2 regions of the Miniphocaeibacter halophilus genome follow, and region 1 is predicted to be linked to the other one. Evidence: a T-box and tRNA genes for the amino acid it is inferred to sense, from the RefSeq annotation. Region 1 holds a T-box; the other holds one or more tRNA genes.

Region 1 (6,901 bases):
AAAAAATCAGATCTGAATTTACAGCAAATGTAACCCATGAATTAAAAACCCCATTAACTTCAATAATAGGTTATGCAGAGTTAATAGAACTTGGATTAGCGAAAGATGAAGAAGCAAAAACTTTTGCCAAAACAATTGGTGAAGATGCAAATAAATTATTAATGACTATTAATGATATTATAATCCTTTCAAAATATGATGACCCTACATCAATAAAAATAGAAAAAATACATTTTTATATAGGTGATTTTATAGACGAATTGGTAAAAAGCATAGAAAATGTTGCTTCTTTAAAAAAAGTAAAAATTCTAAAAGAATTGGATAATTTTGAAGTTTATGCCGATAAAAATAAAATAAAGGATTTAGTAAATAATCTGTTATCCAATGCCATAAAATACAATAAACCATATGGTTTAATCAGTGTAAAACTATATAAAAAAAATGGAAATTGTGTAATAGAAATTTCAGATACAGGTATAGGAATAAAAGAAACAGATATAAATAGAATTTTTGAAAGGTTTTATGTTGTAGATAAAGCCAGAGGGAAAAAATCGGGAACAGGACTTGGACTTGCTATTGTTAAACATGTTGCCCTAGTCCATAATGGTACAATAGAAATAAAGAGTAAGTTAGGTGAAGGAAGTACATTTAAATTTAGTTTCCCATTAAATGAAAATAATGATTTAAATCAAAAAGAACACTAAGGTGTAAGGCCCCTAAAAGTTAGACCAAAAACTAGGATTAGGAGGTTATACAAAAAAGTGTTCTTTTTCTGTTTAAAACAATTATAAATAAAGGTTCTTTGTCAAATGGTGTTGGTATACAATAAAATAACAAACTACTTTTATATCAGGCAGCTATATAGCTGCCTGATAATTTTCTATTGGCTTCATTAAATTTTTAATTATAAAAACTCTATTTCTAAAATTATAAAATGACCTATATCCAAAAGCTATTCTTTTTATACTTTTAATAAGATTATTAGTACCTTCCAAGGGTCCATTTGTAATGTTCGTACTTAAAGTGTTTTTCACATATTCAAAATATTTTAACAAGGTGTTTATAGCTACTTCCATTTGTTCACTTACTGTATCCTTAAATAAAGTTAAATGTTCCCTTAATCTTTTAGAATTTTCACATCTAATATCAGATAAAAGAATTTGATAAACCTCATATGTTTTCTTTAAATTATCATCAACGGCTATAGTTTCATTTACTACATCAGATGTGCTTTTCCACTTATTAAAATGTGTCCATTTACTAAAGTGGATTATATCAAGTTTAGAAGAATCCTTTTGAATTAGCTTCCAATATCTTTTTAGTCTTTTATATTCAATAGAGGAAGTACTAAAGTTTTTCATTATTTCAATCCTTGTTTTTAACAAAGCCCTGCCAATAAGATTTACAATATGAAACTTATCTAAAACTATTTGAGCATTAGGAAAAACATCCTTAATTAATGACATATAAGGTTTATATATATCTATACAAATATATTTCACATTTGCTCTTGCTTTATAGGTAAACTTTCTAAAATATTTAGTTAAATAAGGGAGAGTACGATTTTCAACAATATCTATAATATTAAAATTCTTCCTATCACCATTACAAAAGATAAAGCTCATACTGCCCTTAGCATCTTTAGTGGATTTGAATTCATCAAAACACAAAGTTTCAGGCAGATATGACTTGTTAACTCTAAAAGCCTTATAATTAGCCTCTAAAGAACGACTAACAGTATTAGAAGATACGTAATTTAACCTAGCAATATCCTTTTGACTTATTTTCATAGTTAGATTTTCAGTTATATGTAATTTTACCCTATTTGAAATAAAACAATTTTTCTCTACAATATTGGTTTTTGCTGTAAAAGTATGAGAACATTCTTTACAAAAAAATCTTTGTTTTCTTAATTTTAAAATAGTAGGATCTCCATTTAGTGGAAGAAGTTTAATATTTGATATTTTATTTCCGTGCTTAATAATTGCATTCTTGTCCATATTTCCACAAATTGGACAAACATTAGGAGTATAAGAAAGTTTAGCGTCTATAACTTTATATGTTACATTGTTCTTTCTCATGTTATTGCTGAATTTAATAAATTTAATATTCTTATCTTTTATTCCTAAGAAATCTAAGATATAATTACTTGTAGACATAATGACCTCCGATTGGTATTTTGTAGTGAATTTATTGTATCGGAAAAATGGTTGTTATGTCTCTTTTTTTATAAAAAAATGGTGCTGGAGAAGATTTTCATTTTTCTTCACCAACACCATAAATTATAGAACCTAAATAAAAACAAAAAATATATTATAGAAATTATTAAAAAGTCTATAATATATTTATAATTATTATATATTATCTGATAACTAATATCAACAGATGGACATTAATTTTTTATAATAGTAACTTAATGTCCAATTAATTACAGGCTGTTGATACTTTATTGTCAACAGCCTGAATTTAGTATAATTTACTGGGTTTTTGTTAATTGTATTATCTTTTTAATACTTGTTAAAATGTACTTTATTCATAGGTAGATTTTTAATATCATGAGGTTCTTTATCTTCATCACCATAACCAATTCCTATAGTACAAAGTATATTTTTATTTTCAGGAATATTTAGTACTTCTCTAATTTTTTCTTCTACATTTTCGCCTTTTAGATTGATTTTTTCAAAGGCATGTCCCCAACAGGTATTTAGGCCCTCCAGTTCAGCAGCAAGCTGTATATAGGAAGCAATAATGGCTCCGTCGGCAATAGCGGTGCCTGACTCTAGGTCCATAACAACAACCATGGCTAAAGGTGCAGTTTTAAGAAAACTAATAGCTTCAGGTCTGGCATCTGCAATTTTATTAATAAGCTCCCTTTTATTTACAACAATAATATCCCATGGCTTTCTATTTCTTCCGGATGGTGCTGTTAATGTAATTTCCAATATTTTATTAATTTTTTCCTCTTCAACTTTCCTATCTTTAAATTTCCTTACAGAACGTCTATTTAGAAATAAATTATTCATGAAATCACCCCTTATTATAGTATTTTATCAGTTTTTCAATATTTTTTGAAATAATGTAACAATTTATAAAAGATTCATATGATATAATTACTTAATATCAAATAATTGTTTATTATAAGGAGTTAATATGCGTTGCAAATACTGTGGCGAAAAAATAGAAAAAGATTATAAGTTCTGTATTTCATGTGGGAAACCAATTGAGAATTTTACAGAAAATAATAAAGAGAAAAGTCAAAGTACACAAACAATTGAATATTATGAAATAGAAACGGATATGGAGAAAAAAGAAGGGAAATATGACTTTAGTCAGTTTTTATCGAAGGATGAAGTTGAAGAGGAATTAGAAGAAATAGATATTAGTACAGATAAAAACAAAAAAGTTCACGCTGAATATCAGGACGAAACCAGTAGATATAATGTTGAAGATGATGATTTAGAGGATACAAAAAAAAGAATTTTATTTGAAAGGTCAGATTACAACCTCTTTGATAGTATTAAGAAGAACAAAGAAAAGAAAAAAGAATATTTTGACAAATCTTCCATAAATGACGAACCAAGAAAAAATAATGATGAAGAAAAAGAAAAACCAAGAAGTAGATTTTCTAATTTTCGAAAGGAAGATAATAGAAAAAGGAAGGAAGATTATTCTAACGAAAAGCTAGAAGAAGAGAGAATAGAAAAGAAAAAAAGACGAAAACGAATTTGGAAAAGAATAAGAAATATTATATATAATATTTTAGTGACAATTATGTCTTTAGTCTTATCAACGGTTTTGGTAGAGCCTGCAAGGTATTACTTAATGGAAATTTTTTCTATTGATTTATCCTTTTTAGGAGATAAAATAATTAATATTGGCATATTATTTATTATATTGTTTTTATTGCTTCCATTTTTCAATTGTAAGGGTAATGCTAAAATTCCATTATTCTTTTTATGTATCTTATTAAGTTGGACAATAATTGGATGGATAATTTTATTAATTGTTTCCATTATGAGTAATAGAAAGTGGAAAAGGAACTATTGGTAATTAAGTTTACAAAAATATTTACCTATGATAAAATCAATTTATTCCAAAGAAGAGAAATAGTAATTAATGGATTTTTTTAGAGAGAAAGTGGTTGGTGAAAACTTTTAAATGAAGTTAATGAACCTATCTTAGAGGATGTATGAAAACATACAGGGTTGTGCCTTATAGCTTTAGAGATAATCCATAGGATTAAATGAAGTGGTACCGCGTAGTCTTTCGCCTTCTGTTAGGTGAAGGACTCTTTTTTTATGACCTACCAATTTTACCTAATAAGTTGTAGGTAGGTCAAAGGAAGCTGTTTAAACTATAAGATATTATAAAAATTATATTAATTTGTAGATAAGTAAGAAAATAGAAATGAATTGTAAATAATAGGGGGTTATTATTATGAAAATGTCGAAATTTTATATGCCAACACTTAGGGAAGATCCGGCTGACGCAGAAATAGCCAGTCATAAATTATTATTACGCTCCGGTATGATAAGAAAATCAGCAGCCGGTATTTATTCATACCTACCTTTAGGATATAGGGTCGTAAGAAAAATAGAAAATATCGTTAGGGAAGAAATGGATAATTTTGGAGCTCAGGAAATATTAATGTCTGCTTTACAGCCAAGAGAAATTTGGGACCAATCTGGTAGATGGGACACCTTTGGTCCGGAAATGTTTAAGTTACATGATAGAAATTCAAGGGAATTTTGTTTAGGACCAACGGCAGAAGAATATTTTACAACTTTAATTAAGGGAGAGATAAAAAGTTATAAACAACTTCCTTTAAATATTTATCAAATTCAAACAAAATACAGAGATGAAAAAAGACCTAGATTTGGAATAAATAGGGCTAGAGAATTTTTAATGAAGGATGCATACTCCTTTGACACAGATGAAGAAACTATGAAGGAAGCATATATGAATATGTGGAGATCCTATGAAGTTATATTCGATAGACTAAAGTTAAATTACAAAGTAGTGGCAGGAGATGCAGGAGCAATGGGAGGAAATAGCTCTCATGAATTTATTGCTCTTTCAGATGTTGGAGAAGGGGTAATATTTTATAGTGAAGATAGTGACTTTGCCGCAACTGATGAAAAGGCAGAAGTTTATTATTCTGTTGACGATTCAAATATTACTGTTTTACCTATGGAAAAAGTAACAACACCTAATTGTAAGACAATAGAGGATGTTGCAAATTACTTGGAAGTTCCAAAAAGTCATTGTGCAAAAGCAATTGATTTAATTGTTGAAGGAAAACCTGTATTAGTTTTTATTCCAGGTGATAGGGAATTAAATATGTCGAAATTAGTTTCATATTTAGGAGCTCCGGAACATGAAATTGCTATGATGAATGATGAAGAAATCGTAAATCTTTTAAATTCCGCTCCAGGATTTACAGGACCAACGGAAAAAACACCGGAGGATGTAAGGGTTATAATAGATTCTAGGTTAACGGAAATGCGAAATGTTGTTATTGGAGCAAATGAAGAGGATCATCATTATAGATATGCGAATTTCGGCAGGGATTTTAATGGAGAAATTGCAAAAGATTTATTGATGATTCAAGAAGGGGACATTGATCCTAATACAGGCTCTGTATTAAAATCTGCAAGGGGAATAGAAGTTGGTAATATTTTCCAATTAGGTACTAAATATTCCAAAAGTTTAGATGCAAAGTATTTAGATGAGAATGGAAAAGAAAAATATTTTTATATGGGTTCCTATGGAATAGGAGTTACAAGATCTGTTACAGCAGTGGTTGAACAAAATCACGATGAAAAAGGTATAATTTGGCCATTGGTCGTTGCACCTTACCATGTGATTGTAACTGTTATTAATAGCAAAAATAAGGAACAAATAGAAGTGGGAAATAGAATATATGAAGAATTGGTTTTAAAAGGAGTAGAAGTTCTTTTAGATGATAGAAAGGAAAGAGCTGGAGTAAAATTCAACGATAGGGATTTAATAGGTATACCTCTTAGAATAACCGTTGGAAAAGGTGCAACGGATAATATAGTTGAATATTCAACAAGAAAAGAAATGGTAAATAAAGAAATTTCATCAGAAGAAGCAATAGAAGAAGTAATGAAGGAAATTTCATCAGAATTAAAATACTTAGATACATTTTATAGATAGATGAACGAAATAATAAGACAAATTAAAAACAGAAAATCTGTAAGACAATATATTGAAAAGGATATTCCAGAAGAAATAACAAATGAAATTTTAAAAGCAGCAATCGAAGCGCCTTCAGCCGGAAATCAACAACTTTATTCAATAATAAAAGTTACAGATCAAAAAATAAAGGATGAACTGGCTATTCTATGTGATAATCAACCATTTATAGCAAAAGCTTCCTTGGTATTGGTTTTTTGTTCAGATTATAAAAAATGGTATGATCTATATGAATATGGAAATTGTCAACCTAGAGAATTAGGATTTGGCGATATGCTTCTTTCAATTTCAGATACGGTAATAGCAGCACAAAATACCGTAGTGGCAGCAGAGAGTTTTGGAATTGGCTCTTGTTATATAGGAGATATACTGGAAAATTACGAGAAGGTAAAGGCACTTTTAAAACTACCGAAAAACGTCCTTCCAATTACAATGGCAGTATATGGTTATCCTACAGAAAATCAAAAAGTAAGAAATAAACCAAAAAGACCTAGTATTAAAACAATAGTTCATGAAAATAATTATAAGGAATTAAAAGATGAAGAGCTGGTAGATTTAGTTAGACATAATATAGGAAATAATACTTTTGAAAATTGGATAGGAAAATTTTGTAAAAGAAAATATAATTCTAAATTTTCAGAGGAAATGAATCGTTCCAGTGAAAAATATATAAATGAATTTA
Region 2 (6,901 bases), 750 kb from region 1:
CTTTCCTTGCTACTTTCAAGTTTTAATACCAGCTTGTTTTCAGGGGAAATTGAAACTAATCCGTTAAGTATAACAATTAAGGACAAAGACAAATCAGACTACTCAAAAATATTAGAAAAAACCTTTGAGGACAAAGAAATGAAAAAGTTCTTTAAAGTTGAAGAAAAAGGAGATTATTTAATTACAATTCCTAAAGAATTTGAAAATGAAATATTAGAAAGTGGTAAGTTTAATATAACAGTAGAAACTATAGGAAATAATTCCAGTATATTTGGTCTTGAGACAATTGAGAGTGTTTTAAATTCAATAGGAAACGGAATAGTAAAATCAATAGAAAATAATAAAATATCACAATCCTTAAATGAAGAAAACTTAAAAGAAAAAGTTTTTAACGATTTAACACAAATACAAAACACTGCCTTTTTAGAAAATAGAAAAATAGAATCATCATCAAAATTAACAAGTCAAAGTTTTTACGCAATGACCTTAATGCAGTTTCTGTTTTTAAACTATCTTGTATCAGCAGTAGTAGGTAGTAAAAAATTATCAGAAACAACAGCTTTATTTCAAAGGATTGATATGCTTCCAGTCAATAAAATAAAATATAATTTAGTAGATACATTTGGAGATTCTTTTATACTAATTTTGTTTGCCTTTGTTTATATTCTAATATATAGGGTTTTAGGGAAGGCTTTTACGGAAAATTTGGGAATGTATTTTATAGCAATTTTGATAATTTCCATTACAGTAGGATTTATATTATTTTTATTTAAAAATATAAAAAAAGAAGTAGCAATAGTAATAGCAAATATTGCAATGTATTTACAATTGGTTTTTGGTGGGATGTTAGGACCGGTAGAAAAGTTGTTTTCCGGAACCATAATGGAAAAATTAAGCAATATTAATTTTAATAAAATATTCTTAGATCCATTAATGAATGCATTTAATAATAATATTTCTTTAAAAACATTTATTCCTCATATAATAGTAATTGCTGTATGTATTACTGCTTCATCAATTATTATAACAATTAAAGAAAAAGAAAGAATAGGGGGCAATTATGAAATTATTAAATAATTTTTATGCAAATATAAAAAGACTAATTAAAAGTCCTAAAATATGGTTTATATTTGTAATTATGCCTGCCTTCATGTATTTATTATATTTCTTTATGTTTAACAACAGTGGAGTGTCTTATAACACCCTAGGAGTAGTAATCGAAGATAAGGGAAACCAATATGAAGAACTACTTGAAGTTTTTGGAGAGAATCCTAATATAATAAAAAACAGGCAAGAAGCAACAAAACTATTAGAGAATTACGACGTAAGTATTGTTTATTTAATAGGAGAAAATTTTTCAGAAGATTTAAAAAATAATAAATTTCCAAAAGTAGAAAAGTTATTCGTAGATGATTCAGGCGTTCAAATAGAAGATAAATTAATTAACGATAAAATAAGTGAATTATTAGAAAAAAACTACTTGAAAAATAATAATATAGATACCGACTCTTTAAATATTGAAACAGAAGTTAATGTAGAAACTATAAACAATAAAACAGGTGTAGACGGATATGCTATGATTATTTTAATATTATGTTGCTTTTTTATAATTTCATTTATAGGACAAATAGGACAGGATATTATAAATATTAGTAAGACAAAAGTCTTAAGTAGAATTTTAATATCACCAAATAGAAGTTTTATGAATATCTTTGTAATCTTTTTAAGTTACTTAACATTAGTGGGAACTATATTTAGCATAATGACAACAATAGGATTTAAAGTTTTACAAACAGAAAATATAGAATTGTTTAAATTGACTTTAATGATATTTTCCATTTCAGCCTATTCATTATCATTTATAATACTAATAACAAGAATAGCTAAAAAAGAAATAGTACTTTCAATGGTGCCATTAGTAGTAGGTATAATATTTTTCATAACATCGACATTCTATTTAAATAATGTTAATATACCTAATTGGGCTGAGTATGCATTTTATTTAAATCCTTTGTATTGGATTATAGTAACAGTAGAAACAAATAATTTAATTAACTTAATCCCAATAGTCCTTATGACCCTTGTATTGCTAACATTTGGCAGTAATAAATTGGAAAAATTGCAAAATATTTAAAATTTATTTAAAAAAAAGCTTGCATTATTTTTAAAATTGTATTATAATAAAAAAGTCGTCAGTTAATGATGACTTCGGCGGGGTGTGGCGCAGTCCGGTAGCGCACGTGGTTTGGGACCATGGAGCCGGGGGTTCAAATCCTCTCACCCCGACCATAAACCAATCTTTCAATTGAAAGGTTGGTTTTTTATTTATTTAATAATACTATTAATAAATCTACTTGATATACAAATATACTGAGTAGGTTTTTTTATTTTAATCTACAAGTTTTTCAAAATCGTTAAATTGATACATAAATTCCTTTATTTCATCTTTAGAGCATGATTCAGTCTTAAAATTCATTAATTTCTTTCTATGGTCTTTTTTATGATGCTATAAGCTATTATTTTTATTAAATATGTTCAAAGTTATAAAATCATTTTAATTTTTAGATAGATATAGGATTAAATGAAAATATTTGGTGGAACATTGTGGTATTGCCAGTTGTGTTATTTATAGTTTTTTGTAAAATAGTACTTTCTGGAAAGAGGATGTTTTATAGTTAGCCTAGACAAGTACAGTGGGATATGCTCCACCAAAACATGCTATGATGTTAACAAGTAGATCTACAAATGATTTTACATATTTTGGACATACAACTCACAGGAAAATGCTGCTCTGAGAGGAGATATAGAGCAAAGTTCTATAATTTATAGATTTAGATGGTGAGGTTTTTTTAATCATTATATTTAAATAAAAATCTATATTAAAAGAGGGAAGAAGATGGAAAAAAGTAATAAAAAAATAATTTATTTGTTTTTTACTATTATGTTTATAATGATCAATTATATTTTACAATATTATAGGTATATATTTGCAGAACAGGTACAGGTATCTTTTTGTGTAGCATTAATTTTCACTATATTTAATGTCTTAGTTAAACCAGAAACTAGAGGATTGAAATTGTTGATATTAGTGGGAGGATTGATTTTTTTATATGTAGCTATTAATAATTTTATTTCTATGACTGTAAGCTTAGAGTTTTTTACTATAGAAGGTATATTAGAAATAATTAAATAGTATAAATTTAGGAGATAAGATGAATAAAAATAAAAATTTGAATATCATTACTTTCTCGGCGATATTGATATTATTCAGCAACTTGATTTTTATTGGATATGAAGTAGAAACAGTATCTAAGACTGCATTAGTATTTACACTACTATATTTTATAGTAAATTTTAAATTTAAGGTATTTATAAAGGTTATATTAATGGTTTTTTTGCTTTTTTTGTATGTTATTAGTTATGTTTTTATTTAATAGTAATATGTAAGATGAAAATCTATGGCTTTTTATTTCAATATGTATTTTATTAAATCTATAATATTGTTAGTGATTAAATTTTTAAATATGAACTATATCAGAAGAGAATACGAATAGACGCTTTCAAAAAGAAGTGGTTAATTATAGTGTTCCATAAAAATTTGGCTTTTCCAGATTAGAAAATTGAAATTCAATTCTGGTTTTTTTAATAACTTATTTAGCCGATAAAATTTACAAAATTATTTTTACAACTTATTTTGTTGAAATTAAGTTGTAAACTTAAATCAAGCTATAGTTTTAGTACTCTTACAATAATATTCAATAATATCGCTTTATATGATGGTTTTTAAACTGAACGGCTTAAATAGACGTATGTGGAGAGGGAAGTGAACAATAGAAATAGAGGAAGATAAGGCAGAGAAAAATCTGTCCCTTTTTTATGTAAATATATTATTTTAAATATAAATTATTGTGTATAATTTGATATTACATTAATAAAATTACACAAGAAGGGTATAATATATAAAACATATATAAGGAGGAAGTAATGAAAAAAATAGGTACTCTATTAATAGCTTTAATGTTGATAGTGACAGCATGTAGTAATAATTCAAGCAAGGAAACAAGCAAGGAAACAAGGGAGACAATAGAAATAACAGAAAGTGTAGAAGTTGAAAAAGAAACTAATTATGAAAAAGCATTTTCAACTTATAATGAAACATTGCTAGAAAAGGTGGAATTATTATTAGATTCAGAAGATAGTATTCCAGAAGGGAAGTATACTGAAGAATGGGAACAAGGACATAGAGAAGTATTAGCTGAAGTTAAAGATACTATTAATACATTTGAAAATATAGAAGTACCAGAAAAATATAAAAGCGTTCATGAAAAATATATCGAAGCGAATGATCAATTATTAACATACATAAATGAAACAAGCAGAATGTTAGATGAAGGACTAATAAAATTTGATGAAATTAATAAATATTATCATGGGTTTGTTGAATTGCAAGGAGAGGCTGCTGATTTGTATAATGATATACCATAGTACCCTTTTCTAAAAATATTGCTTTATGCGGCGATTTAGAAGAGAATGGATTGAAATAGCCAAACACGGGGTAGAATGGAGAAATGAGAAGTAAAGTTAGGCAATAAAAAAGAGGATTTAATTATCTACCTTGTATTATTTAATAATATAACATGTTACGCTTTTAGGAGAACATAATAATATTAAAATTTATTCAGATTTCTTTATAATTTACAGAAATTGATAGTGAAAGTTTATTAATGTGATTAAAAAAGAATTAATCGAAGTTATATATTAAAGAAAATCAAGACACAGAATATAAAAAAACTGTGTCTTTTTTCTTAGTTTACTGTATAGAAACTATTAATTATAAGACTTAGTATTATAATTAATAGTTTTACATATGTATGGTGGAGATGGTGGGAGTTGAACTTTATTGTATTATCTAAGAAAACTTGATGAAAAGATAATAGGGTATAGAATTTATTGCGTTTTACCCGACAACACAATATCCGAATTTTGCCTAAAAGCTTGGTTTTTTATTTATTTAATAATACTATTAATAAATCTACTTGATATACAAATATACTGAGTAGTTTTTTTTATTTTAATCTATAAGATTTTCAAAATCGTTAAATTGATACATAAATTCCTTTATTTCATCTTTAGAGTATGGATTCAGTCTTAAAATTCTTTAATTTCTTTCTATGGTCTTTTTTATGATGCTATAAGCTACTATTTTTATTAATGATGCCTTGGTTTATATATCCATATTAAAAATAAAATAAAATAATTATGAACCGAAAAAAATAGAAGAAATCTAAATATTATTTTTAAATTGGAACAGTTTAAAAAGATTTCTATTGGGAATAGTAAGCTATTTTAAATTGACAAACAAATATTGTTTTGATAGCATATTTCCGTATCCTATATGGGGGGATATGGAAGGGAGATTAATTTGAAATATAAACATGATGAAATATCTAAAAAAGCAATAATAAACAGATTGTCTAGAGCTGGAGGACATTTAGAATCAGTCAAGAAAATGATAATAAATAATGAGGATTGTAGCAATGTTTTAATTCAGCTATCAGCAGTTATTTCAGCGCTAAATAATACTGGTAAAATAATTTTAAAGGATCATATAGATCATTGTATAGTAGATGCAGTAAGAGAAAATGACGAAGAGACTATAGAAAATTTAAAAGAAGCTATAGATAAATTTATTTAATTATGAAGGATAATATTATGAAGAAGGATATTAAAGATATATTCATATTGTCTTTTCCAATTATTATAGAGAATATACTTCAAACCTTATTAGGAACTACGGATACATTTTTTGCAGGTAAATTAAGTGATAATGCTATAGCGGGTATAAGTATTACCAATGTTATAATGAATATATTTATTTCATTTTTCACAGCCGTTAGTATAGGATCGATGGCTGTGGTTTCTAGAAATTATGGAAAAAAGGATTTTACAAGGACAAAGAAAGCTATTGCACATTCAATTGTAATAGGCTTAAGTTTAGGTATATTTATAGGACTGATATGTTTGATTTTTTACAAACAAATTCTTTTAATATCAGGAGCAAAAAATACCATTATTAATTATGTGGTGCCATATTATTTTTCTGTTGCAGTACCTTCTGTATTTTTATGTTTGCAATTAATTTTAAGTAGTTCCTCAAGAGCTATAAAAGATACAAAGACTCCAATGTATGTTATAGGATTGTCAAATATTTTAAATATTACATTAAATGCAATTTTCATTAAACTTGGACTTGGAGTATTAGGTTTAGGCTTAGCTACTACAATTTCTAGAGCTATTAGTACCGTATTACTGCTTTGTAGAATACTCAATCATGATAAGTATATTAAGCTTTCCAAAGCAGATTTTTTAATAGATAAAGGTATGCTAAAAGGTATTTTAAAGATAAGTATTCCAGCAGGCCTAGATAAATTAATTATGAGAATAGGTCAGTTAATTTATTATAGCATGATACTCTCAATAGGAATTTCCGAATATGTTGCTCATAACATAGCCGGAACTATTGAAAGTTATTCCTATATACCGGCTATGGGTTTTGGTTTAGCCATATCGGCATTAGTAGGTATATCTATGGGGGAAGGAAGAACGAAAGCAGCTGAAAGATATACATATACTGGATATTCTCTTGCGGCTATTTTTATGGTAATAATAGGTATTATATTTTATGTTTTTGCAGAGCCATTAGCTTCTATTTTTACAGAAACTAAAAGAGTTAAGTTATTGGTAGTAGATGTATTACATATAATAGCATTTTTTCAACCTTTTTCAGCCCTAGTTCAGATTATTACAAATGCACTTCAAGGTGCAGGTGATACGAAATTTCCAATGTATTCAACTATTGTAGGGATTTGGGGTATACGTTTAGCTATAGGTTATCTATTAG

What was found. A T-box is a leader RNA that pairs with one kind of tRNA and senses whether it is charged. The one in region 1 lies ahead of JFY71_RS03115 (proline--tRNA ligase), so its partner is inferred to be a tRNA-Pro.
Region 2: it encodes a tRNA-Pro, which carries the amino acid that the T-box ahead of JFY71_RS03115 (proline--tRNA ligase) is inferred to sense. The anticodon was not compared.

Annotation. Positions count from the first base shown of each region.
Region 1 covers NZ_CP066744.1:637,265-644,165, reverse strand. Annotated here, with positions in the region: gene JFY71_RS03135 (sensor histidine kinase) at 1-704, shown strand, start outside; gene JFY71_RS03130 (ISL3 family transposase) at 858-2,159, opposite strand; gene JFY71_RS03125 (nitroreductase family protein) at 2,508-3,023, opposite strand; gene JFY71_RS03120 (zinc-ribbon domain-containing protein) at 3,151-4,050, shown strand; T-box leader at 4,088-4,277, shown strand; gene JFY71_RS03115 (proline--tRNA ligase) at 4,438-6,180, shown strand; gene JFY71_RS03110 (nitroreductase family protein) at 6,181-6,901, shown strand, end outside.
Region 2 covers NZ_CP066744.1:2,281,812-2,288,712, reverse strand. Annotated here, with positions in the region: gene JFY71_RS11455 (ABC transporter permease) at 1-1,077, shown strand, start outside; gene JFY71_RS11450 (ABC transporter permease) at 1,061-2,134, shown strand; tRNA gene JFY71_RS11445 (tRNA-Pro) at 2,213-2,289, shown strand; gene JFY71_RS11440 (hypothetical protein) at 2,897-3,193, shown strand; gene JFY71_RS11435 (DUF6376 family protein) at 3,985-4,485, shown strand; gene JFY71_RS11430 (metal-sensing transcriptional repressor) at 5,423-5,695, shown strand; gene JFY71_RS11425 (MATE family efflux transporter) at 5,713-6,901, shown strand, end outside.